DNA from 3 places in the Bradyrhizobium cedriense genome. Region 1 is predicted to be linked to each of the others. Evidence: predicted binding sites of a transcription regulator. Region 1 holds the regulator's gene; each other region holds the start of a gene.
What was found. The regulator PhoB, encoded in region 1, activates phosphate uptake and scavenging genes when phosphate is short. The targets are predictions, from matches to a motif close to TGTCATNNANCTGTCAT.

Region 1 (10,037 bases):
GTCTCGTCGCGGCTTCGTTCACCCATGTGGTCCCCGGCCGTTTCGGCTATTGGCTTGACCTCGGCCTGATCATGTTCGCGTGCTACCTCGTCGGTTGCACCATCGGCGCCTGGCTGCGCGACCGGGTGGTCTCGCGCACCGCGCCGCCAGCCGCTCTGTGATGTTGCCGTGCACCGTCACTGAAGGACGCGGGGCGCGTCCGTCGCGGCCTTTCGGTGCGTCAGAACGCGTCAACTGGCCGCTTCGATCATCCTCTTTCAACAGGCAGGCCTGCCCCATAGATTGACCTTGGCTTAAGGCGTGACGGAACATTGTGCGGCCGAAATCATCAAAACTTCATGGCGCCTGCGCAGGATTGCCATGGAGATTCGCGTCAGCCCTGCCGCCGAAGGCGCCAAACCGTGCATCAGGAGCCCATCACCCTGCCTAAAATATTGAAGGCACGTGTTTTTGTTCGAATTGGCGAATTCCACTTCGCCCGAAAACGCGCTAGTGGAGGGGCAGGGGGCATGCGAGATGCCGGAGCCGGAGGCGGCGAAGGTTCGTTGAATGCCTGTGCGTCGTCCGCCTGTCCGCCGGCCTCCCTGGCCGCTGAAGCGTTGTTCGAGGTCTAGATGCTGGAAGCCATACGCAGGGCGACGTCGTTTCTGCGCCAGAAGCAAGTCCTGCATAAGCTTGGAGTTGTGATCAGCATCGCGGTCATCGGCATCGCTTGCTATGTGCTCTATCACATGCTGCGCGGCATCGATTTCAACGAGGTCCTCGAAGCGATCAAGAGCACCGAGCCGAGTCAGATTGCGATGGCGGCGCTGTTCGTCACTGCGGGCTACTTCACCCTGACCTTCTACGACCTCTTCGCCACGCGTGCGATCGGTCATTCCCACGTGCCGTATCGCATCAACGCGCTCGCGGCCTTCACCAGCTATTCGATCGGCCACAATGTCGGCGCCAGCGTCTTCACCGGCGGTGCCGTGCGCTACCGCATCTACTCGGCCTATGGGCTGAATGCGATCGACGTCGCAAAAATCTGCTTCCTCGCCGGCCTAACTTTCTGGCTGGGCAATGCTGCCGTGCTCGGCCTCGGAATCGCCTACCATCCTGAGGCCGCGGCCTCGATCGACCAGCTGCCGCCCTGGCTGAACCGGACGCTGGCCCTGATGATCATCGTGGCGCTGGTCGGCTACGTGGTCTGGGTCTGGACCCAGCCGCGGGTGGTCGGCCGCGGCCCCTGGACCGTGGTGCTGCCGGGCGGCCCGCTGACGCTGCTCCAGATCGCGATCGGAATCGTCGATCTCGGCTTCTGCGCGCTGGCGATGTACGTGCTGGTCCCGGACGAGCCCAATCTCGGTTTCGTCGTGGTCGCGGTGATCTTCGTCTCGGCGACCCTGCTCGGCTTCGCCAGCCATTCGCCGGGGGGGCTTGGCGTGTTTGACGCCGCCATGCTGGTGGGCCTCTGGCAGATGGACCGGGAGGAGCTTCTGGGCGGCATGCTGCTGTTCCGCGTCCTCTATTATCTGGCGCCCTTCGTCCTATCTGTAATCTTGCTGACGCTTCGCGAAGTTATCATCGGCGCGCGATCGAAGCGGTTGCATCAGGCGGCGCTCAAGCTGGACCCCGGCCCGGCGCGTGAAGCCGCCTATGTGAGAGAGCGCAGCGACAGCGGCGCCTGACCGGTGCCAGGTCCTTAGGACAAGTCCCCAGGAGAAGCCTGCCCCGATGGCGATCGACGCCCCATCTTCTCCCCCCGCCCAGCCCTGGTCCGACCGGCTGCGGCACTCGACCGTCATCCTGATCGCCGCGGCCCTGGCGCTGTCCGTCGTGGTCTCGCTCGGGGAGCTGGCGGCGCTGCACGCCGCAATCGTGTTCCTCTGTATCGCGGCGGCTGCCCTGATCCCGTGGCGCCTGCACGATCCCGCAGCCTCCCGCGACGATGTCAGGCGTATCAATCCGGTCGAGAGCGCGGCGGTGGCCGCGGTGGTCGCCGGCATGCCGGACCCGGCGGTACTGCTCGACCGGGCCGGTCGCGTCATCCATCTCAACGCCGCGGCCGCCCAGCTCGCGCCGGCGCTGCGCAGGAACGAACTCGCCCAGTTCGCGCTGCGCTCCCCGGAGATCATCACGGCGCTGCGCGAGGCGATCGCGACCACCGAGCCGCGGCGCGCGACCTATCTCGACCATGTTCCGGTCGATCGCTGGATGGAGCTCGTGATCGCGCCGGTGCCGGTGCCGACCAGCTTCGGCGGCGCCGACAAATGCATGCTGATGACCTTCCACGACCAGACGCCACTGCGCCGGGTCGAGGAGATGCGCGCCGACTTTGTCGCCAATGCAAGCCACGAGCTGCGCACGCCGCTGGCCGCGCTGTCGGGGTTCATCGACACGCTCCAGGGCCAAGCCAAGGACGATCCCAAGGCGCGCGAGCGCTTTCTGGGCATCATGCACAACCAGGCCACTCGCATGGCGCGCCTGATCGACGATCTGCTGTCGCTGTCGCGGGTCGAGCTGTCGGCCCATGTCCGGCCCGACACGCTGGTCGACCTGCTGCCGATCATCCGCCAGGTCGCCGACGGGCTCGAACCGCTGGCGCGCGAGCGTCAGGTCGAGGTCGAGATCCATCTGCCGGAGGGGCCGGTGATGATCGCGGGAGACCGCGAGGAGTTGCTTCGCCTGTTCGAGAACCTCATCGAGAACGCGCTCAAATACGGCGCCTCGGGCGGACGCGTCATCGTGTCGCTGACGTCGAGCGCGGCCCCTGATGGAGCTCAGGAAATCAGGGTCATGGTCCGCGATTTCGGCCCCGGCATCGCGCCCGAGCACCTGCCCCGGCTCACCGAGCGCTTCTACCGGGTGGACGTCGGCGACAGCCGCTCGCAAGGCGGGACCGGGCTCGGATTATCGCTGGTGAAACATATTCTTAACCGCCATCGCGGCCGGCTTCTGATCGAGAGCGTGCCCAGGCAGGGCGCCACTTTCACGGCCTGTTTTCCCCAGGTGAGGACTTCAGCGTCGGCATAAAAATCTAGTGATTTCAATTGCTTGATCGCGTCATCCAACTGTCACGAAACCTTCGTAAAAGCACAGCCGACCGCTCCTAAACGAGCGGCGCGGGGAGCGCGATCGGGCGCCAATGGCGCTTCGCTCCCCTCTATGGAGACCAGCATGAATTTCCTCAAAACCATCGTCGTTGCCGGCTTGGTCGCCGCATCGACGACGGCAGCCTTTGCTGCCGACATCACGGGCGCCGGTGCGACCTTCCCGTTCCCGATCTATTCGAAGTGGGCTGACGCCTACAAAAAGGAGACCGGCAACGGTCTGAACTACCAGTCGATCGGCTCCGGTGGCGGCATCAAGCAGATCCAGGCTAAGACCGTGACCTTCGGCGCCACCGACGCGCCCCTGAAAGCCGAGCAGCTCGAGAAGGACGGCCTCGCCCAGTGGCCGATGGTGATGGGCGCCATTGTTCCCGTCGTCAACCTCGAGGGCGTGAAGCCCGGCGAGCTGGTGTTCGATGGCGAGACCCTGGCCGCCATCTATCTCGGCAAGATCACCAAGTGGGACGATGCCGCGATCAAGAAGCTCAATCCGAACGTGAAGCTGCCGTCGGAAGCCATCACCGTTGTCCGCCGCTCGGACGGCTCGGGCACCACCTTCAACTTCACCAACTACCTCTCCAAGGCCAGCGCGGACTGGAAGAGCAAGGTCGGCGAGGGCACCGCGGTCGAGTGGCCGGTCGGCGTCGGCGCCAAGGGCAACGAAGGCGTGTCGGGCAACATCGGCCAGACCAAGAACTCGATCGGCTATGTCGAGTACGCCTATGCCAAGCAGAACAAGCTGACCTACACCGGCCTCGTCAACAAGGCGGGCAAGACGGTGCAGCCGACCGTCGAAGCCTTCCAGGCCGCCGCCTCCAACGCCGATTGGGCCAAGGCTCCCGGCTACTACGTCATCCTGACCGACCAGCCCGGCGACAAGTCCTGGCCGATCACCGCGGCGACCTTCATCCTCATGCATAAGTCTGCCACCGACAAGGCGGCCTCGCAGGAAGCCATCAAGTTCTTCCGCTGGGCCTTCAAGAGCGGCGGCAAGATGGCAGAGGAGCTCGATTACATCCCGATGCCCGACAGCGTCGTCCAGCAGATCGAGAAGACCTGGGCTGCCGAGATCAAGAGCTAAGGCGCTCTTCTGTTCCGGAAGGCGGTGCGGCGCGAAGGCCGCGCCGTCGCTCGGATCCCGCGAACGACCGTCCTCCGGACCAATCTCGCGATCCGCGAGCGTCCGGAGCACGAGACCAGCGACCTAGAAAACGTTATCATTCAGTACAGGGGATCGGCGTGGCAGAAATGGCTGTCGAGAGCAATGTGATTGATGCCGCCGGACCATATGACCGCGCCAAAGCGTTGAGCGCGTTCAAGCTGGGTGACGTCACCTTCTACTGGATAACGCGGCTCTCCGCGATCTCGGTGCTGCTCATCCTCGGCGGCATCATCATTTCGCTGATCGTCGGCGCCTTCCCGGCGATCAAGGAATACGGCCTTTCGTTCCTGTGGACGCAGCGCTGGGCGCCGTCGGCCGATCCGCCGGTGCTCGGCGCGCTCGGGCCGATGTACGGCACGCTCGTCACCTCCTTCATCGCGATGCTGATCGCCATTCCGGTCGGCTTGGGCATCGCGATCTTCCTCACCGAGCTCTGCCCGCAATGGCTGCGCCGCCCGATCGGCATGGCGATCGAGCTGCTCGCCGGCATTCCTTCGATCATCTACGGCATGTGGGGCTTCTTCGTGCTGGGCCCCTTCCTGGCCAACAGCTTCCAGCCCTTCATGATCAAGGTCTTCGACGGCGTTCCCGTGCTGGGGGCGATCTTCGCGGGTCCCCCGTCCTATCTCAGCCTTTTCAATGCCGCGCTGATCCTCGCCATCATGGTGCTGCCCTTCATCACCTCGATCTCGGTGGACGTGTTCAAGACGGTGCCGCCCGTGCTCAAGGAAGCCGCCTATGGCGTCGGCTGCACAACATGGGAAGTCGTCCGCAGCGTGGTGATCCCGTACACCCGTGTCGGCATCATCGGCGGCGTCATGCTGGCGCTGGGCCGCGCGCTCGGCGAGACCATGGCGGTGACCTTCATCATAGGCAACTCGTTCCGCATCTCCTCGTCGATCTTCGCGCCAGGCACCACGATCTCCGCGGCCATCGCCTCCGAATTCGCCGAGAGCGACGGCTTGCACCAGTCCGGCCTGATCCTGCTCGGTCTACTGTTGTTCGTGCTGACGTTCTTCGTGCTCGCAGCCGCGCGGCTGATGCTGATGCGCCTGGAAACCAAGGCCGGGAAGTGAAGCCATGAACCCGATTTATTCGCGCCGCCGCCGCTGGGACATCGTCATCCGCGGCCTCTGCATGGCAGCCGCCGCCTTCGGCGTCACCTGGCTCGCCCTGATCCTCGCCACGCTGCTTTACAACGGCCTCGCCGGTCTGAACCTGCAGATCTTCACCGAGAACACGCCGCCGCCCGGATCGAGCGAGGGCGGCCTGCTCAACGCCATCGTCGGCTCCCTCATCATGACCGTGATCGGCGTCGGCATCGGCGCGCCGCTCGGCCTGTTCGCCGGCACCTATCTCGCCGAATATGGCCGCAACGACAGGCTGACCTCGGTGATCCGCTTCATCAACGACATCCTGCTCTCGGCGCCGTCGATCATCATCGGCCTGTTCATCTACGGCGCGGTCGTGGTGCCGATGCGGAGCTTCTCGGCGATCGCAGGCGCGCTGGCGCTGGCCGTGATCGTGATCCCGGTCGTGGTGCGCACCACCGAGGACATGCTTCTGCTGGTGCCGAATCCGCTGCGCGAAGCCGCCAGCGCACTGGGCTTGCCGCGCTCGCTGGTGATCAAGCGGATCGCCTATCGCGCCGCGCGCTCCGGCCTCATCACCGGCGTGCTGCTCGCCACCGCCCGCGTCGCCGGCGAGACCGCGCCGCTGCTGTTCACCGCGCTGTCCAACCAGTTCTTCAGCCTCAGCCTGAACAAGACGATGGCCAACCTGCCGGTCACCATCAACAACTTCGTGCAGAGCCCCTACGCCTACTGGAAGCAGCTCGCCTGGAGCGGTGCGTTGCTGATCACCCTGACCGTGCTTGCCCTGAACATTGGCGCCCGCATCCTCGGGGCCGAGAGGACTGCAAAATGAGTGAAATGTCTGTTTCCGTAAGTGCGCCGGTCGTTCATCCGGGCTCGCAGCCGCTGCCCGAGGCGCCCGCCAAGGTCACTGCGCGCAACCTGAACTTCTATTATGGTGAACACCACGCGCTGAAGAACATCAACCTGGCGCTCGGCACCAATCGCGTTACGGCGTTCATCGGTCCGTCGGGCTGCGGCAAGTCGACCCTGCTGCGCATCTTCAACCGGATGTACGATCTGTATCCGGGGCAGCGCGCCACCGGTCAGCTCATGCTCGACCAGACCAACATCCTCGATCCCAAGCTCGATCTCAATCTGCTGCGTGCGCGGGTCGGCATGGTGTTCCAGAAGCCGACGCCGTTCCCGATGACGATCTATGAGAACATCGCCTTCGGAATCCGCCTCTACGAGAAGATCTCGAAGTCCGAGATGGATGACCGGGTCGAGAAGGCGCTGCGCGGCGGCGCGCTGTGGAACGAGGTCAAGGACAAGCTCAATGCCTCCGGCCTGTCGCTCTCCGGCGGCCAGCAGCAGCGCCTCTGCATCGCCCGCACCGTCGCCGTGCGGCCCGAGGTGATCCTGTTCGACGAGCCCTGCTCGGCGCTCGACCCGATCTCGACCGCCAAGGTCGAGGAGCTGATCCAGGAATTGTCCGAGAACTACACCATCGCGATCGTCACCCACAACATGCAGCAGGCGGCGCGCGTCTCCGACAAGACCGCCTTCATGTATCTCGGCGAGTTGATCGAGTTCGACGACACCAGCAAGATCTTCACGTCGCCGAGCGACCGGCGCACGCAGGATTACATCACCGGCCGGTTCGGTTGAGGAGACGGAATATGGGTTCTGAACATACCGCGAAAGCCTTCGACACCGATCTCCAGGAGCTCACCCGTCTGGTCGCCGAGATGGGCGGCATCGCCGAGCGCATGATCGTCGATTCCGTGGACGCGCTGATCCGCCGCGACGTCGCGCTCGGGCAGCGCGTCGTCACCATCGACGTCGAGCTCGACGGGCTGCAGAAGCGCATCGAGGAGCGCGCCGTGCTCACCATCGCCCGCCGCCAGCCGATGGCGGTCGATTTGCGCGAGATCGTCGGCGCCATGCGCGTCGCGACCGATCTCGAGCGGATCGGCGACCTCGCCAAGAACATGGGCAAGCGCGTCGCGGCGCTCGAGACGGACTTCCATCCGCTCAAACTGTTCCGCGGCCTGGAACATATGACTGACCTCGTGCAACAGCAGGTCAAGTCCGTGCTGGACGCCTATGCCGCGCACGATCTGCCGGCGGCGATGGCGGTGTGGAAGGGCGACGAGGAAGTCGACGCCATCTGCACCTCGTTGTTCCGCGAGCTCCTCACCTACATGATGGAGGATCCGCGCAACATCTCGTTCTGCATCCACCTGATGTTCTGTGCCAAGAACATCGAGCGGATCGGCGACCACGCCACCAACATCGCCGAGACCGTGTTCTACATGATCGAGGGGCAGACGATCACCGACAAGCGGCCGAAGGGCGACATGACGAACTTCGCCACGACGGTGCCGAATACCTAAACGGTGCCGAATACCTAAGGAGCGACGACAACATGGGCGCACGCATTATGGTGGTTGAGGACGAGGAAGCTCTCACCGAGCTTCTTCGCTACAACCTCGAAGGCGACGGCTATGACGTCGAGACGGTGATGCGCGGCGATGACGCCGACACCCGCCTCAAGGAGCACATTCCCGATCTGATCGTGCTCGACTGGATGCTGCCTGGCCTGTCGGGCATCGAACTGTGCCGACGGCTTCGGACCCGCCCCGAAACCAAGCAGCTCCCGATCATCATGCTGACCGCGCGTGGCGAGGAGAGTGAGCGGGTGCGGGGTCTTGCCACCGGCGCCGACGACTACATCGTCAAGCCGTTCTCGGTGCCGGAGCTGCTCGCGCGCGTGAAGGGCCTGCTCAGGCGCGCCAGCCCCGAGCGGCTCGCTACCGTGCTCGCCTATGGCGACATCGAGCTCGATCGCGACAAGCGCCGCGTGGCGCGCTCGGGCCGGCCAATCGATCTCGGCCCGACCGAATATCGTCTGCTGGAGTTCTTCCTGGAGCATCCCGGGCGCGTGTTCTCGCGCGAGCAGCTGCTCGACAGCGTCTGGGGTCGCGACATCTACATCGACGAGCGTACCGTCGACGTCCATATCGGCCGCCTGCGCAAGCTGCTCAATCTCGGCCGCGAGCAGGATCCGATCCGCACGGTCCGCGGCGCCGGCTATGCGCTGGACGACCGGTTTGCGAAGGCGGAGCAGACTTAGGGTTTGCTCAGGCAGACGTGATTGAGCGGGCTGCCACGGCATCCTCCGATGTCGTCCCTGCGAACGCAGGGACCCATAACCACAGGACGTGGTTTGGCGAAGACTCGGAGTGACGATCCCGCGATAATTGTACCCCGGGACTACGGGTCCCTGCGTTCGCAGGGACGACATCCAATGTGTTGAGACGTCTTTGCGCTACGACTGGCCGCGCGCGCCGGGCTCAGCGCGGACCCGGCTTCGCCGGCGCACGGCGGCGATCCGCCGCGGGCTGATAGGCCACGCGCGAATGCTGAGCGCAGTAGGGCAGGCCGGAGAGCGCCTTGCCGCCGCAGAAGAAGAAATCCGGGCTCGAGGGGTCGCCGACCGGCCAGTGGCAGGTCGCCTCGTTCAATTCCAGCAGCGACAGCCGCTGGCTCATCGGCACGACGTTGTCGTAGGTGACAGGCTCGGCCTCCACCTCGACCTCGAAGGCCTGCGCCAGTGCGGTGTTGCCGCGCGAAACGGGGCGGGTCACCCGCATCATGTGCTGCGCGGGCCGCGCCTTGCGCGGCCGGGGCGCTGCCGATGAAGGGCTTTTGGCGCGGCCGGACAGGCCGAGCCGGTGCACTTTGCCGATCACGGCGTTGCGGGTCACATTGCCGAGCTCTGCCGCGATCTGGCTGGCCGAAAGTCCGGCCTCCCAGAGCTTTTTCAGCTGCTCGACGCGATCATCGGACCAGGTCAAAACCGTCATTGCACCCTTTCCTTCGCTGCGCGGCTGCCATCCTGGGGCCTTCGCAGCGAATGCCTAAGCCTTGAAAACCCGTGCCCCCAGAATCCCTTAAGGCTCGCCGGGCGCGCTCAAAACGCCCGAACGTTACGCCGGTACATGAGGACTCTTGGGATCAGAACCGCTGCACGAGATGTCGTATCTGACAATTCAAACGCTACAATATGGCGTGACTCCCGCGCAAGAGTCCGCCGACTCGCTTCCACATGTTCCGTGGTGAAAACCCCGCAAAATCGGCACCGCAAGACTACGGAGTCAGCGTTTCGCGAGGCTTTCCGGACGGCATTGACACCCGTTTTGCCAAGCATAAGATAGTGCCACGTGCCGCCCTTAAAAGGCGGCACGTTTCGTTTTCCGGGCCGGTCAATGGTGCGTTGCGAGTGCACGCTTCACGCCGTCCGCAACATCAAGTGACGTCATGACTAACAGCGCCGCGCCGCATTTGCTCCCCGTTTTCGCCAGGGCCGACCTCGGTTTCGAACGCGGCGAAGGCTGCTGGCTGATCGCGACCAATGGGGATCGATATCTGGATTTCACCTCTGGCGTGGCGGTGAATGCGCTCGGCCATGTCCATCCCGCGCTGGTCAAGGCGTTGCAGGAGCAGGCGACGAAGCTCTGGCACATGTCGAACCTGTTCCAGAGCCCGGACGGCGAGAAGCTCGCAAGCCGCCTCTGCAACGAGAGCTTTGCCGACTTCGTATTCTTCTGCAATTCCGGTGCGGAGGCGCTGGAAGGCGTGATCAAGCTGGTGCGCCACCATCACTTCTCCAAGGGGCATCCGGAACGTTACCGCATGATCACC
Region 2 (10,037 bases), on a different contig from region 1:
AGCCGGGATAGTAGGCCAGCCCGGAGTCGAGATCGATCGTCAGCTTGAACGAGATGTTGCTGTAGTCGATGGTGTCGACGCCGTCGCCGCCATCGTAGCGATCCAGACCATAGCCGCCGATGAAGGCGTCGTCGCCGGCGCCGCCGAACACCAGATCGTTGCCAAGGCCGCCGACGATCGTATCGCTGCCGCCGGTTCCGGTGCGCAGCGTCCAGGTGCCGTCGGCGAAGCCGAGTTCCTCGATGTTGCTGAGCGTGTCGGTGCCGTCGGTGCCGGCCTGATCAGCGATGTTCACCGAGCCATCGGCGTTCAGCGTCATCGCGTAACCGGCAATCGCGCCGGAGAAGGTCGCGGTGTCGGTCCCGGCGCCGCCGTCGATGATGTCGTCACCGGCACCACCAATGATCAGATCGTCGCCGTCGTTGCCGTAGATCTCGTCGTTGCCTGCATCGCCGTAGACGGTGTCGTTGCCCTGGTTGGCATAGATCCGATCGTTGCCTTCGCCGCCGTGGATGGTGTCGTTACCGAACGAGGTGTAGATCTCGTCATTCCCGGCACCGCCGTCGATCTCCATGTTGGTCGAGATCCAGTCGTTGGAGATCAAGATATCGTTGCCGTCGCCGAGCAGGATCTGGCCCTGGATATCGGACCCGATCCAGATGTTGACGAAGTCGTCGCCGGCGCCGAGATCGACCTTGCCGACGATCTTGCCGGTGTTGCCGAGCCTGTCGTTGCCGTCGCCGAAGCTGACGTCGCCGGTGATGACGCCGGAGCTCTGGTTGATCAGCTCGTCGGCACCGGCGCCGAGCAGGACGTCGCCGGTGATGATGGCGCGGTTGACGATCAGATCGTCACCCTCGCCCATGTTCACCGCTGATCCGCCGGTGGCGGTGATCGAGCCGTCATTGCTCAGCGTGTCGCTGCCGCCGCCCATCGAGACGCCGCCGACGATCTGACCGGTGGCGCTGTTGGTGAGGCTGTCGGCATATGTGCCGACCAGGTTGATCGCCTCGTTGCCGCGCAGGTCGAACCGCGCCGCATCCTCGGGGGTGACCCCTTCCGGACCGTGGCCGTCACCCTTGATCAGGCCGTGGTTGACGATGGTCGTCACCCCCAGCGCGTTGGCGTTGCTGGAGTTGTCGACCTGGATCGCACGGCCGTAGCCGTAGATCTCGCCGCCGGCATTGTTGACGATGCTGCCGCCGCCGATCGCGATCGCTTCGGAGACGTTCGGCTCGCCGTCGTGATAGCCCTCGGCGCCGAGGCCCGAGATCTTGCCGTAGTTCACGATCTGCACCAGACCGTCGACATCGATGGCGTCGCCGTCGCTGTCGGACAGTTCGGCCGAGCGGCCCTCCATCACGCCGTGGTTGGTGATGAACGCCTTCTGCGCTTCGGTCCCGTCGGTGTCCAGGTTCACGGCGGACCCGTTGCGGCCGATCATCGTGCCACTGTTGATGACGGTGACGGCATTGTCACCGGTTACAGCGTGACGCGAACCTTCCATCCAGCCACCGGCATAGTTGGTGACCTTGCCGCCGGTGTCGCTCTGGAAGTCGATCAGATCGCCTCCGCCCACGAACGTCGGATCCGTCGTGATGGTCCCCCAGTTGTTGACGATTCCGTCAGTGCCCGGGCGGATCACGTCGGTATCGCTGCCGTGCTGGCGGATGACGCCCCCGGCAAGATTGTTGATCACCGCCGACGCGCCGTTGTTGTCGAAGGTGCGGAAGTCGATGACGCGGCCGTTCGCTTCGATCACGCCGGCGTTGTTGACGATGATGGTCGCGTCGGCGTGACCGGCCCGTTCCGGGGTCAGCGCGCCGCGGACGACGCCGCCGGCCTGGTTGTTGAGGGTCACCGAGCCGGTCGCCCCCGCCGTGGTGGTGAGCGCACGGGTCGAGCCGGAGATCTCGCCGGCATTGTCGATGACCGCGTTGCCACCGCCCTGCCAGACGATCGCGTTGCCGGACGCAGAGAGCGCGCCGCCGGCCTCGATGGCGACGTGATCGTTGTTGTCCACGACGAGGCTCGAAGCCAGCGTCGCGCCGCCCTGGATCGTCACATCGTCGTACGATGCCGATCCGGCCACCGACCAAGTGCCTGCGGCCACCAGCAGGTTCTCGACATTGAGCGTGGCGATCAGTTCCGCCGTGCCGCCGCCGATCAGCTTGACGGTGTCGTTGCCGGCGCCGCCGTCGATCGAGCCCGGCGCGGGGTCGTCGGTGGAGACGATGATGAGGTCGTCGCCGTCACCGGCTTCCGCGGTGTCGCCGGCACCAGCCACCAGTTCGTCGTTGCCGTCGCCGCCTTGCAGGGTGTCATAGCCTTCGCCGCCGATCAGGACGTCGTCGCCCTCTCCGCCGGTCAGGGTGTCGTCACCGTCGCCGCCCACCAGCCGGTCGTCGCCAGCGCCACCGTCGAGCGTGTCGTCGCCTGCACCGCCAAGCAGCGTGTCGTCGCCATCGCCGCCAGACAGGGTATCATCGCCCTCGCCGCCATCGAGCTGATCGTCGCCGCCGAGCCCGGCGAGGACGTCGTCGCCCCCGAGGCCGGTGAGGACGTCGTCACCGAGCGCGCCGGCGAGTTGGTTGTCACCATCGTCGCCGACCAGCACCAGCGCTTCGGTTTCGAGCACCGTGTCTTCGCGGTAGTCGAGGTTCTGGATGCGCTCGTCGTGCGCCCGATCGGTGTCGGCGACGTCGTAGGGCGTGTCGGAGTAGTTCGTCGCCATGTATTCGGCGAAGGCGTCCTGCTCGGTGCCTTCGGTGGCGAAGTTCGCTGTCTGACCGGCATCCGGAACCAGGTCCGGCGACAGATTGACGACGTTGGCAAAGGTGGGATTGGCCGCAATGAAGCTCGCGAACGGATAGCCGTCGCCGCCGGTGAGCAGGAAGCTCAAGGTCACGACCCGGATCGCCATGTCCGCATCGACCACCAGTTCGCCGTTCGCGACCAACGCCAGCACCGGGTTACCGTTGTCGTCGATCAGCGCTGCCGACTGCACGCGGTTGCCGGCCGGCAAATCCTTGTCGAACGAGAACGCGATGCCGCCGACCTGGGCGAACTGGCCGGGCGTCGCGGTCGCCGTGGTCGCCGCCACTGCGTGCTCGAGCACCTTCAGCAGCTGATCCGCGGTCACCGTGACCATCGAGAGCGCGTTGTTGAAACGCAGCGAGTTGGCGATATCGAGCTGCGACACCTCGCCCGCCTCCTTGCCGACGCTGGTGTTCGCCAGCGGCGGGCTCTCCACCGCCTCGCCGCCGACCGCATAGACGTAGCCGATCGAATCGCGGATTCCGCCGCCGTTCTTGATCGAAACCAGCACGGTCGGGTCGACCTTCTGGGCGTACCACAGGTTCGCATCGGCGGAGAGGTCGCCGAGGTTGGTCTCCTCGGTGCGAGCCTCGCTGCGGCGGCCCTCGAGATAGACGTCGGTCTTGCCGAAAGTGTTGCCGTCCTGCGCGTCGATGATGCCGCCCACCGCCTGGGCGATGTCGTTGACCAGATCGCCGCGGCCGCCGTCGGCAAAGGCATCGGCGTCGTCGGCATCCACGTCGCCGTCATGGTCGACGTCGACCGTGGTATTGCCGTCGTACAGCGAGGCGACCACCTCTTCCGTGCTGGCGTAGGCGCCGTTGACCGCCGAGTTCGCGGTGTAGATCACGTTGCCTTCAGCATCGAAATCGACCACCAGTCGTCCGACATAGGAGTATTCGCCGGAGGTGTTGACGATCAGCGTGGTTTTGCCGTCGGCGTTCGCGGTGACGATCGGATAGGTGTCGGCGGCGGTGTCGCCGGCACGGAGCGTGTCGGTCTCGTCCGCCAGCAGCGTGTGCGAGCCGCCGGCGACGATGACGTCGACGCCGTGCAGCAGGGGCGCCAGCGCCTTTTCGAGCGCGAGCTGCTGCAGATGGCTGACCAGGATGATCTTGTTGATGCCCTGAGCCAGCAGACCGTCGATCGTGGGCTGCAGGATTGCCGCCAGCGCCGCCATGTCATCGACATTGTCGCCGATCACTTCGACGCCGCCGGTCGAGGAGATGCTCTGCACGATCTGCGTGGTCGCGCCGATCACGCCGATCTTTTCGCCGTTCTCCTCGATGACCGTGGCCGGCGCGATCTTCTTGCCGATCCCGGCCACCGGCGGGAAGCCGGTGTAGGCGTCGGCATCCTGGATCGTGCCGGTGTAGACCGAAGCGAGATTGGCATCGGCCGAGAAGTCCAGATTGGCCGCGAGGTACGGGAACTGCGCGCCGGGATAGCCGGCGGTCTGCTTGATGATGTCGGCGAACGCCTTGGTGCCGGCGTCGAATTCGTGATTGCCGATCGCCGAGGCCTGCACTCCGATGATGTTCAGCATCGCCATGTCGGCGGTGCCGAAGCCGGCCGAGATGTTGAGCGTCCCGGCAGCGAGGCCGTAATAGGTTTCCAGCGCGGTTTCGTAGACCTCCTTCAGCGAGCTGTCGCTGCCGGCGCTGAAAAACGGGCTGGGAATGAAATTATCGCCCGAAGACAGCGTGATCGAGTTCGCGTAGGTCTCCTCGAGATAGTCGACGATGGCCGCGAAGTTGCCGGCGCGATCGACTGCGTTCAGACCCGCCTCGAAGTCCGATGCATGCAGGATTTGCAGCGTGTAAGCCGGTGTCGGCTCCTGTTCCCCGAGATTGAGGCCCACGATCACCGGATCGTGGTCGGACACCCGGATCGAGGAGTCGCCGTCGAAGATCGAGGTGTCGCGGCCATAGTCGGTGTTGTAGTCGAGCGCGTCGGCCTCGTCGGCATTGATGTGCCAGGTGGTCACACCGGACACCTGCGTGCCGAGGCTGGCATTGGCGAAGGCATAGTCGAGCGTGCCGGTCTGGCCGTCGAACACATAGGAATAAGCGCCGTCCTCGCGATCCTGCAGATTCTCATAGCCCGCGCTCTCGATGAGAGCGGTCGACTGCTCCTTGGCGTAGCCGTTGAAATCGCCGAGCAGCATCACGTCCGGATCGCCCGAGCCGGTCGGATCGCTCGCCGCCCAGGCGGTCAGCGCGGTGGCGGCCAGCTCGCGCTGGTTCTGCCAGTTGCCCTGGCCGTCGCCCTGATCGGAATCGGCGCCGGAGCCGGTACCGCTCTTCGACTTGAGATGGTTGGCGATCGCCGTGAAGGTTTCGCCGGTCGCAAGCTCCTCGAAGGTCACCGCGAGCGCGTTGCGGCTGGTGTTCTCGCCGTCGAACACCGCGCCGACCGTGCTCTGCCCGATCAGGCCGCCGAGGCCGAGGCCGGGCAGGTCGGCGTCGTTGAGGATCTCGATGGTCGTACCGTCGGCGATCTTCACCGCGGTGGTGTCGTAGATGAAGCCGACCGCGATGGCGTCGCCGCCAACGAACTGCCGGCCGGGATCGACCCAGGCATAGGTGCCGGTCCCAGCCACGGCATTGAGCTGTTCGACCAGATACTTGATGGCATTGCCGGACGATGCAACGGAGAAATCGTTCTCCAGTTCGGTCAGCGCCAAAACGTCAACGTCCATGTCGAGGATGGTCGCGACCAGCTTCTCGGTCTGACGTGCGAACTCCGCGGCGCTGTCGGCGCCGCGCGGCGCTTCGCCGATCGCGGTGGTGCCGCCATTGTCCAGCGTGGTGAAATAGTTCAGCACGTTGAAGCTCGCCACCTTCAGGCGGCCGCCGACGTCGTCCGGCGCATCGGTGCGCGGATTATCGCCGGCTCCGAAGGTATTGGCGCCATCCTCGACCGAGCGGATCCGCCAGGTCGCCCCCGAGGCGGAGTTGCCGGCCCATTGATAGTCGAGCACGCCGGTCAGGCCGGTGACGGTGTCGCCCATCCGCACCGCGTCGGCGGTGCCGTAGTTCGGCGTGGCGGACGGGTTGTCGTTCGGATCGAAGCCGTCGAGGTTGTTGATCGCGGCGTTCTGGACGTTCAGGCCGTCATCATAAGTGATGGTGCGGGCACCGAGCTCGGCCAGGTATGCCTGGTAGGCGGCGGTATCGGGCGCGTTCTCCTGTGTGAACTGTTCGGGCCGTTCGCCCGCCACCAGTTTGATCTCGTTGAACCGGTCGAGATTGTACTGCTCGGTGACGGTCAGGGTCTGCGGGACCGTGACCAGCATGCCTTCATAGGCTTCAAGATCGGGCTGGTAGTCGCCGTCCTGGCTCAGCGTGGTGCCCATCGACGGCAGGTCGATCTGCACCGCCATCGTGTCAACGTCGGCCACCGCGCCGGCCTGGACGACCGAGATGTTGCTGGCGGTCAGCTCGGTCAGACCGAAATATTCGCTGATCGAGCCGGTGACGCGCACCCGGTCGCCGATCTGAACGTCGGTGGCGCCGCCGTAGACGAATATTGCCTCGGAGGTCAGGACATTGCCGTCGGAATCGGTGGTCTCCTCCTGGAGATAGAAGCCGTTGAGATTGCGGTCGGCGTCGGCATCGCCGTTCTGGAAGTCGCCGACCACGATGGCTTCGACGGTCACGGTCTGACCGACCATGCCGCTGCTGGCTCCGCTGCCCTGAATCGCGCTGATCTTGGTAATGCCGACGTCATCGTTGACGATGGTGCCGGTCGCCGTCGCGGCGCTGCCGATCGTAGTCGTCACGGCCACCGAATTGGAAGCGTTCTGCAGCGTCAGCGTGAAGCTCTCGTTCGCCTCGTTGTCCGTGTCGCCGGCGACGGTGACGGTCACGATCGCGGAGGTCTGTCCGTCAGCGATGCTGCCGCTGAAGCTGGCCGGCTTGCCGCCGACATAGTCGGCCGCATCGGTCTGCGCCGAAGCGATCGTTCCCGAGAACGCGACGTCGCCCGTGGTGCCGCCGGTGCGCTCAACGGTGAACTGATAGACGGTCGGACCGCTGTTACTTTCGTCATGCGACACCGTAATCGAACCCGGCGCGAAGGCGACGTGCTGGGCTTCGACCGACGATTCGGACGAACTGGTGACGCGGATGTCGTCGATACCGACCCATTCGTCATTGCCGACGGCGTTGGTGGTCAGAATGCGAACCTGGATATCATTGTGGCCGTCGACGGCGGCGGGCAACAGCAGATCGAACGGCGTCACCATGGTCGCGGCGCCGCCGGTGGTGGTGTCGGCGGCGTAACCGCCCGGAACGTTGGTCCACGACCCGCTCGAACCGAGCCGGTACTGCACGTTGATCTGCTGCGCGGAGTCGTCCGTGCCGGCGTCGAGGTCGCGCGCATTGAAGCTCAGCCGGACATCTTTGCGGCCGGTGGCGTCGAGATGGATCACGAGGCTGGGGGCATCCGCGCTGTTCGAGCCGTTCAGCGCCACCGTCGGGTTGGCGATCTGGAATTCGGCCACACCGCCGTTGGTGATGGCGGTGTTGGTCTGGTTGGCGATGACGTCGACGTCTCCCGACGACGATCCGGTAGCCGTGCGCGCGTCCACCCCGGTGGCCGAAACGACATCGTTGCCGAGATAGCCGACGATCGATGCGACTCCCGACCAATCATCGTTAGTCGTGATGAGGCCGGTGTTGGACCAATCCTGCAGGAAATCGCCGTTCGCCAGGACATGAGGGGTCGTCGACATGTATCGCACTCCAGCGCTTGAGAAGAAGACGTCGCGGATCACCGCCTCACGGCATGCGTGAGGACGCGGTCCGGACGGCCGATCGTTAACGGATCGTTAATGCGCGTTGATAGAATGCCGACGACAACAGATCGGTGACTGCTTCTTAACGGGTCGGTGAAGTCGCACTATGGAAAGTGACGCGAAGACCGCGCGAACCAACGACTCCTTGCGGCGTGCTCGACGCTCGGCCGGCGGCGATCGCCATTGAGTCATCGCGTTAAAGCTTGATCAGTCCACCGCGAGGGACGACCACGCCAGGCTTCGGTTGCCGGCCGGTGCGGCCGAACTCCGAACCAGAGCGGCGTTTCGTCGCAGGGTGTCGCGCCTCGTTGCCACTGGAATGCGTTTTCGCGCACGCGCCGCCTTGTCATGCGCCTGACGTTGAAGCTCGCTAACGAACGCCGACCGCACCGACCGTGACGGTCCGACGTCGTTTTGAATTTGAGTATCATGACCGCAACAACGTCCTCCGCGTCGTCTCCCGCATCCGGCGATCTCGCGTCGGCCGCGATCGCCTCCTGCAGAACGGCCTTTCTGACGGTGGGACTGTTCTCGGCGGTGCTCAATCTGCTGATGCTCACCGGCTCGATCTACATGTTGCAGGTGTACGACCGGGTCATTCCTTCGCACAGCATTCCGACCTTGATCGCTCTGTCGATCGCGGTGGCGGCGGCGTATGCGATGCAAGGACTGTTCGACCTGCTGCGTCAGCGCATTCTGACCCGGATCGGATCGGCACTACACGCCGCGCTGTGGCAACCGGTCGTCCGCAACATCCTGCGCGCGCCGCTGCGCGGCGGCGGCGCGAATCGCGGCCTGCAATTGTCACATGATCTGGACTCGGTCCGGTCGTTCCTTTCCGGGCTCGGCCCGACGACCCTGTTCGACTTGCCGTGGATGCCGCTGTATCTCGCCGGCTGCTTTCTCCTGCATCCTTATCTCGGCTGGACGCTGGTCGCGGGTGCGGTGCTGCTGTTCGGGATCGCGCTGCTCACCGAGGTGCTGACGCGGGCGCCGACCCGGGACGCGTCGCGTGCCGGCGCAATCCGCGGCGTCCAGCTTGAAGCCGGCCGGCGCAACGCCGAAATCGTGGCCGCGCTGGGGATGGAGCAGCGGTTGATCGACCGGATCGGCGTCGCCAACGATGATCTCGTCGCCGCCCAGCAGCGCAACGCCGATATCGCCGGATCGCTCGGCGCATTGTCGAAAGCGCTGCGCTTCATGCTGCAATCGGCGCTGCTCGGCCTCGGCGCCTACCTGGTGATCGAGGGGCTGGCCAGCGGCGGCGTGATGATCGCCGCGTCGATCATGGGCAGCCGCGCGCTCGCGCCGGTGGAACTGGCGATCTCCATCTGGCGTCCGTTCCTCGGCGCGCGACAGGCGGGCCAACGGCTCCGCGCCGCTCTGCGCGACGGCGCCGCCCCGACCCCCGACGTCGCGCCCGAACGCGCCGTCCACCGGCTCACGGTCGAGCAGGTCACGATCGCCGCCCCCGGCGGCACTACCGCGATCGTGCACAACGCCTCGTTCGCACTTGAAGCCGGCCAGGCGGTCGGCATCATTGGCCCGTCAGCCGCCGGCAAATCGACGCTGGCGCGGGCGCTGGTCGGGATCTGGCCGATCGCACGCGGCGAGATCCGCCTTGATGGCGCCACCCTCGACCAGTGGCCGGCAGAAATTCGTGGCGGCATGATCGGCTATCTGCCGCAGGACGTGGAATTGTTCGACGGAACGGTGGCGGAGAACATCGCACGTTTCGACCGGGAGATCGACGAGGCGGCGGTGATCGCCGCGGCGAAGGCCGCCGGCGCCTACGAGATGATCCTGAAGCTGCCGAAGGGGTTCGAGATGCGGATCGGCGAAGCCGGCGCCACCCTGTCGGGCGGCCAGCGGCAGCGGATCGCGTTGGCGCGCGCGCTCTACAAGGATCCGTTCATGGTGGTGCTCGACGAGCCGAACGCCAGCCTTGACGCAGAAGGCGACGCCGCGCTGACCGACGCCATCCGGCGTGTCCGGGCTCGCGGCGGCATTGCCGTCATCATCGCGCATCGACCGGCGGCGCTCGCCGCGGTCGATCTGGTGCTGACGTTGGCGACCGGCCAGGTGCAGGCGTTCGGCCCGAAGGACGAAGTGCTGCGCAAATCGCTCGCCGCTCATCCGGCGCCGGGCGGCGCGGCGCTGCAGGCGGTGCCCGATGCGCGCCCAGTTCCGGCCGCCGCCGTCAGTTGAGGACCTCCATATGACAGCCCCCCGCACGCCCGAAGCTCGCCGCAACGATCCGTTTCGCGATATCCGGCGCGCCACCGGCCTCGGAATAGGCACGCTGGCGATCGTGGTGTCCACCGCCGGCGTTTGGGCGGTGACCGCGCCCCTCGCCAGCGCCGTGATCGCGCCGGCGCAGGTGGTGGTCGACAGCAACGTCCGCCGGATTCAGCATCCG
Region 3 (10,037 bases), on a different contig from region 1:
ACCGCCTGCATCATTATCCGACGCAGCTCTCCGGCGGCGAGCAGCAGCGCGTCGCGCTCGCGCGCGCGCTGGCGCCTGATCCCACGATTCTCGTCGCCGACGAGCCGACCGGCAATCTCGACGAGGCCACGGGCAAGCAGATCGTCGATCTCCTGTTCAGCAAGCATGCCGAGCGCGGCATGACATTGGTGCTGGTGACTCACGATTCCTCGCTGGCACATCGCTGCGATCGCGTCATCCGCCTGCGCTCGGGGCGCATCGATACGCAGTCCGCACCGGCATGAGCATTTCAGTCGAACCGTTTGCGAAGCCCAATGGCGTCGCGCTGTCGTTGCGCTATGCGCTGCGCGAATTGCGCGGGGGCTTGCGCGGCTTCTATGTCTTCATCGCCTGCATCGCGCTCGGCGTGATGGCGATCGCCGGCGTCGGCTCGGTCTCGGCGAGCCTCTCCGACGGTCTTGCGCGCGAAGGGCGCACGCTGCTCGGCGGCGACGTCTCCTTCGTGCTGTTCCAGCGCGAGGCCCGGCCCGACGAGGTCGCCTTCCTGCGCTCGCGCGGCACCGTGTCGACCGCCGCAACCTTGCGCGGCATGGCGCGGTCCGCCGAGGGCAAGCTCGCGCTGGTCGAGATGAAGGCGGTCGACGACACCTATCCGATGCTGGGACAGCTGACGCTGGCACCGCCCCTGCCGATGTCCGATCTGCTCGTCGAGCGTGACGGCGCGTTCGGCGCCGCCGCCGATCCGACGCTGCTGGCGCGGCTCTCGCTCAAGACCGGCGATCGCGTCACCATCGGCGCTGCGACCTTCCAGATCCGCAGCACCGTCGAAGCCGAGCCCGACAAGCTCGCCGGCGGCATCGGCTTCGGGCCACGCTTCCTGATCAGCGAAGCCGGCCTGCGCGCCACCGGCCTGATCCAGCCCGGCAGCCTGGTACGCTGGGTCTACCGGGTCAAGCTGCCCGACACCGCGAACAACGAGCGCGCCACAGAAGCCTTCATCGCGGACGCCCGCAACGCCGCCCCACAGGCCGGCTGGGAGATCCGCAGCCGTTCCAACGCCTCCCCGCAACTCGAGCGCAACATCGGCCGTTTCACCGAGTTCCTGACGCTGGTCGGCCTCGCCGCCCTTCTCGTCGGCGGCGTCGGCGTCGCCAACGCCGTCAAGAGCCATATCGACCGGAAGCTCGAGGTGATCGCGGCCTTCAAGGCCGTCGGCGCCACCGGCCGCGACGTGTTCGGCATCTATCTCGCGCAGGTGCTCCTGCTCGCCGCCATCGGCTCGGTGATCGGCCTTGCGCTCGGCGCCGCCATGCCCTTCGCCATCGTCGGGCTGTTCGGCAAGCTCCTGCCGCTGCCGGTGGTGCCGGCCGTGCACGCCGACGAGCTCGCGCTGTCCTTCGTCTACGGCCTCCTCACTGCGCTCGCCTTCGGGCTGTGGCCGCTCGGCCGCGTCCACGACGTGCCGGTGGCCGCGCTGTTCCGCGACACCGTCAGCTCCGAATGGCACAGGCCGCGCCTCGGCTACCTGGTGTTCATGGGCGTCGTGGTCGTCCTGCTGGTCGCCGTCGTGATCGGCCTGTCCTTCGACAAGCGCATCGCCGCGGTGTTCGTTGCCTCATCGGTCGTCGTGTTCGTCCTGCTCCGCGGCATCGCCGCCTTGCTGATGGCGATTGCCCGCCGCCTGCCGCGCACGCGGCTGCCGATGCTGCGGCTGGCGATCGCCAACATCCACCGGCCCGGCGCGTTGACGCCCTCCGTCGTGCTGTCGCTGGGACTCGGGCTCGCCGTGCTCGTCACCATCACCCAGATCGACGGCAATCTGCGCCGGCAATTCCTCGCAGCTCTCCCCGATCAGGCGCCGTCCTTCTTCTTCATCGACATCCCGAGCGCGCAGGCCGAGCAGTTCGACTCTTATCTGCGGCAAATCGCTCCCGGCGCGAAGGTGGAGGACGTGCCGATGCTGCGGGGGCGCATCGTCGCGGCGCGCGGCGTTCGCGCCGAGGACCTCAAGCCGACGACCGATTCCGAATGGGTGCTCCAGAGCGACCGCGGCCTGACCTACACCGCCGAGCTGCCGAAAGGTTCCAAGGTGGTCGAGGGCGAGTGGTGGAGCGCCGATTATTCCGGCCCGCCGCTGGTCTCGATGGAAAAGAAGATCGCCGTCGGACTCGGCCTCAAGCTCGGCGACGAAATCGTCGTCAACGTGCTCGGGCGCGACATCCCGGCCAAGATCGGAAATCTGCGCACCATCGACTGGCAGGGACTCGGCATCAACTTCGTCCTCGTCTTCTCGCCGAACGCCTTCAAGGGCGCCCCGCACACCCACATCGCGACGCTGACGGAAGCGGGCGGCAACGCGGCCGGCGACGGCAAGATCATCAAGGAGGTCGCCGACGCTTATCCGATGGTGACGAGCGTGCGCGTGCGCGAGGTGATGGAGACGGTCGGCTCGGTGGTGACCAACCTGGCGCTGGCGATCCGCGGCGCCAGCGCCGTGACCCTGATCTCGGCGATCCTGGTGCTCGGCGGGGCGCTCGCCGCCGGCCACCGCCACCGGGTCTACGATGCGGTGATCCTGAAGACGCTGGGCGCGACGCGGCTGCGGCTGCTCGGCGCCTATGCGCTCGAATACCTCCTGATCGGGCTCGCCACCGCCGTGTTCGGCGTGTTCGCCGGAAGCATCGCGGCCTGGATAATCGTGACGCGGCTGATGACGCTCAGCTTCGTCTGGCAGGCCGGCAGCGCGGCCGGCGTGGTCGCGGCCGCCCTCGTGGTCACCGTCGGGCTGGGGCTCGCCGGCACGCTGCTGGCGTTGAACAAAAAGCCCGCGACGGTGTTGCGGAATTTGTGACAAAAGGTAGCGGGTCGCCGCGCGGCAGCGGAATCGCACGATTCCTGCGATTAACCATGGCCGCCCGTCAGGATTGTGCCCGAGGGCGACATTCAGCCGCGCGTGGACGGTTGCACCGAATGTGTTAGTTTCCCACATATCGGATGGGTTCGGAGACCCGATTGTTAGCCAAAATTTAGTCGGCAGCGATTGGTATTCCGAGATAGAATTTGACGAACCGGCGGCATGGCGACCCTCGTGCCGGACCGGCCAACCAACGGGAATTCGACCATGTCGGACCTAGACCGTAACTACGCTTCTCCTTTCGGCAGGGCCGCCGGGCGTGTTGACGCCGCGACGGTCGACGCCGGCCTGCGCGCCTACATGCTGCGCATCTACAACTACATGACGATCGGCCTCGCCATCACTGGCCTTGCCGCGCTCGGCGTCTACATGGCCGCCGTGACTGACGTTGCGACCCCGGAAGCCGTCCGGGTCGGCAAGATGTTCCTGACGCCGTTCGGCTATGCGATGTTCGTGAGCCCCCTCAAGTGGCTGTTCATCCTGGCGCCGCTCGCGATGGTGTTCGTGATCTCGGCGGGCATCAACCGTCTCGCACCCTCGACCGCCCAGATCCTGTTCTGGGTGTTCTCGGCGCTGATGGGCATCTCGCTGTCGTCGATCTTCCTGGTGTTCACGCACACCTCGATCGTGCGGGTGTTCTTCATCACCGCGGCGACCTTCGGTGCCCTCAGCCTCTACGGCTACACCACCAAGCGTGACCTGACCGGAATGGGCTCGTTCCTGTTCATGGGCCTGATCGGCATCGTCCTCGCCAGCCTGGTGAACCTGTTCCTGGCCAGCTCGATGCTGCAGTTCATCGTGTCGGTGGTTGGCGTGCTGGTGTTCTCGGGCCTCACCGCCTGGGATACGCAGCGGCTGAAGAACGACTACATCTACGGCTATGCCTCGGCCGGCGGCGACATCGCAGAGCGTGCGGCCATCACCGGCGCATTGTCGCTGTACCTGAACTTCATCAACCTGTTCACGCTGCTGCTGCAGCTCCTCGGCCAGCGCGAGTAAGCGCCAGGACTGAGGGAACGGACACGGACCCCGGCCGAAAGGCCGGGGTTTTTGTTTGGGCCGTGATATTCCCTCACCACCGTCATTGCGAGGAGCTCTTGCGACGAAACAATCCAGAGCCCCTCCGCGGATGCATTTCTGGATTGCTTCGCTGCGCTCGCAATGACGACATGGAGAGGCTGTTAGCCCCTTCCAGCGGCCGGGCGAAGACTCTAATCTTCCCGCCATGCCCGCACCCGAAATCAGGCCCACGCTCGAGGCCGACCTTCCCGCCATCACCGCCATCTATCAGCAGGCCGTCCGCGAGGGCACCGCCACGTTCGAGCTGGAGCCGCCTGACCTCACCGAAATGACGCGCCGCTATCGCGTGCTGGTCGACGGCGGCTATCCCTATTTCGTCGCCATGCTCGAGGGCCGCGTCGCCGGCTATGCCTATGCCGGGGCCTACCGGCCGCGTCCGGCCTATCGCTTCACGGTCGAGAACTCGATCTATCTCGATCCTTCCTTCCACCGCCGCGGGGTCGGCGCTTTGCTGCTGGAGCGGCTGATCACCGAATGCGAGGCACGCGGCTTCCGCCAGATGATCGCGGTGATCGGCGATTCCGCCAATGCCGGATCGGTCGGCGTGCACACCCGGTGCGGCTTCAGATTGATCGGCACACATCCCAATGTCGGGCTGAAATTCGGCCGCTGGCTGGATACGGTGATGATGCAGCGCGACCTCGGTGAGGGCGCGAGCACGGTGCCGGGGCCGTAAGCTCGGCCCTGGTCCTGTAGGATGGGCAAAGGCGCGAAGCGCAGTGCCCACGCACCGTTCGTGCGGCTACACCACCGCCAGCTTCCGGTCGATCACCAGCAGCACCCGCTCAAGCTCATGGCCGCGGCGCAGGATGAGGCCGGTCGCCGAGATCACGCTGTACATGCCCTGCTTGCGCGCGAGCCGCGGGTCCTTCTCGATGCGGTAGATCGGCACTTCCGAAGCGCGGCGATAGACCGAGAACACGGCGCGGTCCTTCAGGAAGTCGATGGCGTAGTCGCGCCACTCGCCGTCGGCGACCATGCGGCCGTAGAGATTGAGAATGCGGTGCAGCTCGAGCCGGTTGAACGTCACCCGGCTCGGCTGTGCATTCGCCGCGGCGGGGCGCGCCGCCGCGCGCTGCTCGCTCGGATCGGCATCCTCCGGCATCAGACCCATGGGAAGCGCCTCCTCATCGCACGCCAATGACCCGCGTCCGCGAAGACCGTCCCCGGAACCGCGTTCATGACAATCGCATGATTGCGCCAACCGTCCCTCACTGCAAGGGCCCCCCTTTGCTCAACCCGTCGAATCGGCTGCGACTCGGGACACACGCAATGGTGGAACTCTGTCGCGGCAAACCGTCACGGGATCGTTAGCAGGAATCATAGTGTCGCCGCTTTTCCGCCAAGCGCCCGCCGCCCTGCATTGCGATAAGACTCACGTGCGTTGACCCGGTCCTTTCGGTTCCGGATTCCTCAGCCCCCAGCCCCCCGGGGTCGAACAGGATCGGGTCTGTACGCACGGCAAGGAGGGCCAACGCAAGTTGGTCCTTTTTTGTTTGTGTCGGGATGTTTCTCTGCCGGCCCGCTTTCTTTCTCATCAACCTGAAGCCCCTCGCCTCGTCCTGAGGCCGCGCGCTTGCACGGCGTCTCCAAGGATGAATGCCCGGCTCCCGTGAACGGCGCCTTCATGGAGACGCGTGCCAGGCGCGCTCATCACCATGAGCGGTGAGGGCGAATGCGACGCTGGTGAGAGGGTCGAATCAGTGCAGCGACGTGTACGCCGCGCCCAGCATCGGGCCGGGCTTCTCCCGGCTGCCGTCCTGGACGTAGACCACCGCGCCGTCGACGCCGTCGCGCGTGAGGTTCTCGATCGGCACCGTCCAGCTTTCCGGACGGCCGGTCCAGTCGCCGACCTTGAGCAGGTTCCGCACCACGTTGTGATAGGTGACCTGCTGGCCGCGATTCTCGCCTCGGGTGATCGCGATCGGAACCGACTTGGAGATCGAGCAGATCCAGACCTCGCCGCGTGAAACTGCGGGCTCCTTGCTTGCGGCCACCGAGACGTTGATCTGCTTGCCGGAGAGCGACATCGTCACCGGCACGCTCATCACGCCAGCGCCCTTGTCGGTTTTTCCGATCGCGCTCTCGATGCCGACGCGATCGCTGCCGATAACGTGCGTGGAGCCGTTGACGACGACCTGCGGCGTGTAAACCTCGCGGTCGCCGCGCATGCGCGAATAGGCGCGCTGCCGTGCAGAGAAGCGCGAGTCCGCCAGCGTGTCTTTCCAGCCGAGATAATCCCAATAGTCGATCGGCATGCTCAGCGCGATGATCGACGGGTCTTTCGAGAGATCGCCGATGATCTGGTCGGCGGGCGGGCAGGACGAGCAGCCTTGGGAGGTAAACAGCTCAACCACGGCGCGGGGATCAGCGTGGACGGGGCGGACGACGGCGACGATGGCACAGATGCCGAGAGCTCCCGACCAGAGGGCACTGGACCAGCGCGAAATCGGATGAGAAGCCGTCATTGTCGTCATGTCGAAACGCCGCACACCGTTGCTCGTAGGAGGAGAATCTTATCGCCTGATGGTCACCGTAGTCTTACGGAGCGCGGTACATTCATCCGTCCGGGCAACCGTCCAAGGGAAGGTTTTCCGCCCGGCGGGCCCATCTGAAGCGTACCGCAAACGCGCGAAGGCGGCCTTTGATAGGCCGCCTTCGTTGAGGCTTCTACTCACTTCGCAGTGAGCCATCGTTCACAAATCCGCGCTTACGCGGCCAGCTTGCGCAGCACGTAGTGCAGAATGCCGCCGTTGCGGTAGTAGTCGAGCTCGTCCAGCGTATCGATGCGGCAGAGCAGCGAAACGCGCTGCAGCGAACCGTCGCCGGAGACGATCTCCGCGGTCAGCTTCTGACGCGGCTTGAGGTCGCCGACGAGGCCGCGCAGCGTGACCTTCTCGTCGCCTTTGAGACCCAGCGACGACCAGGACGTGCCTTCCTCGAAGGTCAGCGGCAGCACGCCCATGCCGACCAGGTTGGAGCGATGGATGCGCTCGAAGCTCTGGCAGATCACGGCGCGAACGCCGAGCAGGCGCGTGCCCTTCGCGGCCCAGTCGCGCGAGGAGCCGTTGCCGTATTCGGCGCCGGCGAACACCACCAGCGGCACCTTCTCTTCCTGGTACTTCATCGCGGCGTCGTAGATCGACATCTCCTCGCCGTCGGGCCAGTGCTTGGTCAGGCCGCCTTCCGGGATGTTGCCGTCGGCGCCCTTCAACATGAAGTTCTTGATGCGGATGTTGGCGAAGGTGCCGCGCATCATGACTTCATGATTGCCGCGGCGCGTGCCGTACTGGTTGAAGTCCGCGGGGCGTACCTGATGCTCGCTGAGATATTTGCCCGCGGGCGAGGTGAGCTTGATCGAACCAGCCGGCGAGATGTGGTCGGTGGTGATCTTGTCGCCGAACATGGCGAGAATCCGCGCCTCGATGATGTCGGTGACCGGCTCCGGCTCCTTCTTCATGCCTTCGAAATAAGGCGGGTTCTGCACATAGGTCGAAGACATGTTCCAGCGATAGGTCTCGCTCTCGACCGTCTTGATCTTGCGCCAGTTGGTGTCTCCCTTGAACACGTCGGCATACTTCTTCTTGAAGATCGACGCGGTCACGAACTTCTTCATGAAGGCGTTGATCTCCTTGGTCGTGGGCCAGATGTCCTTCAGATAGACCGGCTTGCCATCCTTGCCCTCGCCGAGCGGGTCGGTGGCGAGGTTCTTGGTGACGCTGCCGGCGAGCGCATAGGCGACGACCAGCGGCGGGGAGGCCAGGTAATTCGCCTGCACGTCCGGCGAGACGCGGCCTTCGAAGTTGCGATTGCCGGAGAGCACGGCTGCCGCGACGACGCCGTTGTCGTTGATCGCCTTCGAGATCTCCTCGGGCAGCGGACCGGAATTGCCGATGCAGGTGGTGCAGCCGAAGCCGACCAGGTTGAAGCCGACCTTGTCGAGATAGGGCTGGAGACCGGAATTGGCGAGATATTCCGCGACCACCTGGCTGCCCGGGGCGAGCGAGGTCTTCACCCACGGCTTGGCCTTGAGGCCCTTCGCAGCGGCGTTGCGCGCGAGCAGGCCGGCGCCGATCAAGACGCTCGGGTTGGAGGTGTTGGTGCAGGAGGTGATGGCGGCGATCACGACGTCACCATGGCCGATGTCGAAGTTCTTGCCTTCGACCGGGAAGCGCTTGGCGGGCTCGTCGGCCTTCTTGTACTCGCTGGCGAGCGCGAGCGAGAAGCCGTCGGCGACGGTCGGCAGCGCGATGCGGCCTTCGGGACGTTTCGGGCCGGCCATCGACGGCACGACGTCGCCGAGATCGAGCGTCAGCGTCTCCGTGAACACCGGATCCGGCGACTTGGAGGTGCGGAACAGCCCTTGCGCCTTGGCATAGGCCTGCACCAGCGCGACCCGCGCCGAGGCGCGGCCGGAGGTCTTGAGATAATCGAGCGCGGCGGCATCGACCGGGAAGAAGCCGCAGGTCGCGCCATACTCGGGCGCCATGTTGGCGATCGTCGCCTTGTCGGCCACCGAGAGGTGGTCGAGGCCGGGGCCGAAGAACTCGACGAACTTGCCGACGACGCCGAGCTTGCGCAGCATCTGCGTCACGGTCAGCACGAGATCGGTCGCGGTGACGCCTTCCTTCAGCGCGCCCTTCAGCTTGAAGCCGACGACGTTGGGCAGCAGCATCGACAGCGGCTGGCCGAGCATGCAGGCTTCCGCCTCGATGCCGCCGACGCCCCAGCCGAGCACGGCGAGACCGTTGACCATGGTGGTGTGGGAATCGGTGCCGACGAGCGAGTCGGGATAGGCGACCTCGAAGGTGCCCGTCTTCTTGCCGACCGTCATCTTCTCCTTCCTGGTCCAGACCGTCTGGGCCAGATATTCGAGGTTGACCTGGTGGCAGATGCCGGTGCCGGGCGGCACGACGGAGAAGTTCGAGAACGCCTTCTGGCCCCACTTCAGGAACTCGTAGCGCTCCTGGTTCTGCTTGTATTCCTCGGTGACGTTCTTGCCGAAGGCCTTGTTGTCGCCGAAGAAGTTCACGATCACGGAGTGGTCGATGACGAGGTCGACCGGCACCAGCGGATTGATCTTCTCGGCATCGCCGCCGAGCTTCTGCATCGCGTTGCGCATGGCGGCGAGGTCGACCACCGCGGGCACGCCGGTGAAGTCCTGCATCAGGACGCGCGCCGGGCGGAAGGCGATCTCATGCTCCAGCGACTTCTTGCGCAGCCATTTCGACACAGCGACGATGTCGTCCTTCTTGACCGAGCGGCCGTCCTCGTTGCGCAGCAGGTTCTCGAGCAGGACCTTCATCGAATAGGGAAGTTTCGAAATTCCCTTCAGACCATTCTTCTCGGCCGTGGGCAGGCTGTAATACACATAGGTCTTGGCGCCGACCTTGAGGGTCTTTTTGCATTTGAAGCTGTCGAGCGAGGTCATGTAGGAGATCCCAATTGTCAGTTATACCCGGCAGGGTATTTTAACACCGTCAGCGTATCAGGCTGGGCCGCTTGCAGGGGCAGGTTGAGTTGCTGCATCAAGTAGTTCCGGGCTTATAGAAGCTTTCTAACCGCGCCGCCACAGCCACAATCGTGCCGCAGCAATTCGCGAGCCAAAAATTCCCATGCGCTACCCCAAGATTTCCTGAGGCCTGGCTTTGAGCGGGCTGAAACGAGGCGAGATGCGGCTTTCCGGTCACGGGCTCCGATGCGTGCGAGGCGGACGCGAGGTGTTCGCCGGCCTCGATTTCGCAGCCGCCTCGGGCGAAGCCGTGGCGGTGGTGGGTCGCAACGGATCGGGCAAGACCTCGCTGCTGCGGCTGATTGCGGGCCTGCTCGTTCCCGCCGGAGGGACGATCGCACTGGACGGGGGCGACGGCGAACTGACGCTGCCGGAGCAGTGCCACTATCTCGGTCATCGCGACGCCCTGAAGCCGGCGCTGAGCGTGACGGAAAACCTGGCGTTCTGGGCTGATTTTCTCGGCGGCGCGCCCGCCGACCCCGCCGCCAGCCTTGCGACCGTCGGCCTCGCCCATGCCGTCGATCTGCCGGC

Region 2: ACYCVF_RS09200 (ExeM/NucH family extracellular endonuclease) is a predicted target of PhoB. The motif match lies at 7,679-7,695, and genes of this name have one in related genera.
Region 3: ACYCVF_RS24550 (DUF2794 domain-containing protein) is a predicted target of PhoB. The motif match lies at 5,175-5,191, and genes of this name have one in related genera.

The regions. Positions count from the first base shown of each region.
Region 1 is NZ_JBTSWB010000004.1:572,785-582,821, forward strand. Features, by position in the region: gene ACYCVF_RS19300 (hypothetical protein) at 1-161, shown strand, start outside; gene ACYCVF_RS19305 (lysylphosphatidylglycerol synthase domain-containing protein) at 615-1,670, shown strand; gene ACYCVF_RS19310 (ATP-binding protein) at 1,717-3,015, shown strand; gene pstS (phosphate ABC transporter substrate-binding protein PstS) at 3,160-4,173, shown strand; gene pstC (phosphate ABC transporter permease subunit PstC) at 4,341-5,330, shown strand; gene pstA (phosphate ABC transporter permease PstA) at 5,335-6,180, shown strand; gene pstB (phosphate ABC transporter ATP-binding protein PstB) at 6,177-6,998, shown strand; gene phoU (phosphate signaling complex protein PhoU) at 7,010-7,726, shown strand; gene phoB (phosphate regulon transcriptional regulator PhoB) at 7,759-8,466, shown strand; gene ACYCVF_RS19345 (GcrA family cell cycle regulator) at 8,687-9,199, opposite strand; gene ACYCVF_RS19350 (acetylornithine transaminase) at 9,654-10,037, shown strand, end outside.
Region 2 is NZ_JBTSWB010000002.1:616,638-626,674, reverse strand. Features, by position in the region: gene ACYCVF_RS09200 (ExeM/NucH family extracellular endonuclease) at 1-7,555, opposite strand, end outside; gene ACYCVF_RS09195 (type I secretion system permease/ATPase) at 8,048-9,826, shown strand; gene ACYCVF_RS09190 (HlyD family type I secretion periplasmic adaptor subunit) at 9,837-10,037, shown strand, end outside.
Region 3 is NZ_JBTSWB010000005.1:689,983-700,019, forward strand. Features, by position in the region: gene ACYCVF_RS24530 (ABC transporter ATP-binding protein) at 1-284, shown strand, start outside; gene ACYCVF_RS24535 (ABC transporter permease) at 281-2,851, shown strand; gene ACYCVF_RS24540 (Bax inhibitor-1/YccA family protein) at 3,122-3,913, shown strand; gene ACYCVF_RS24545 (N-acetyltransferase family protein) at 4,140-4,670, shown strand; gene ACYCVF_RS24550 (DUF2794 domain-containing protein) at 4,737-5,108, opposite strand; gene ACYCVF_RS24555 (DUF1223 domain-containing protein) at 5,695-6,471, opposite strand; gene acnA (aconitate hydratase AcnA) at 6,705-9,425, opposite strand; gene ccmA (heme ABC exporter ATP-binding protein CcmA) at 9,667-10,037, shown strand, end outside.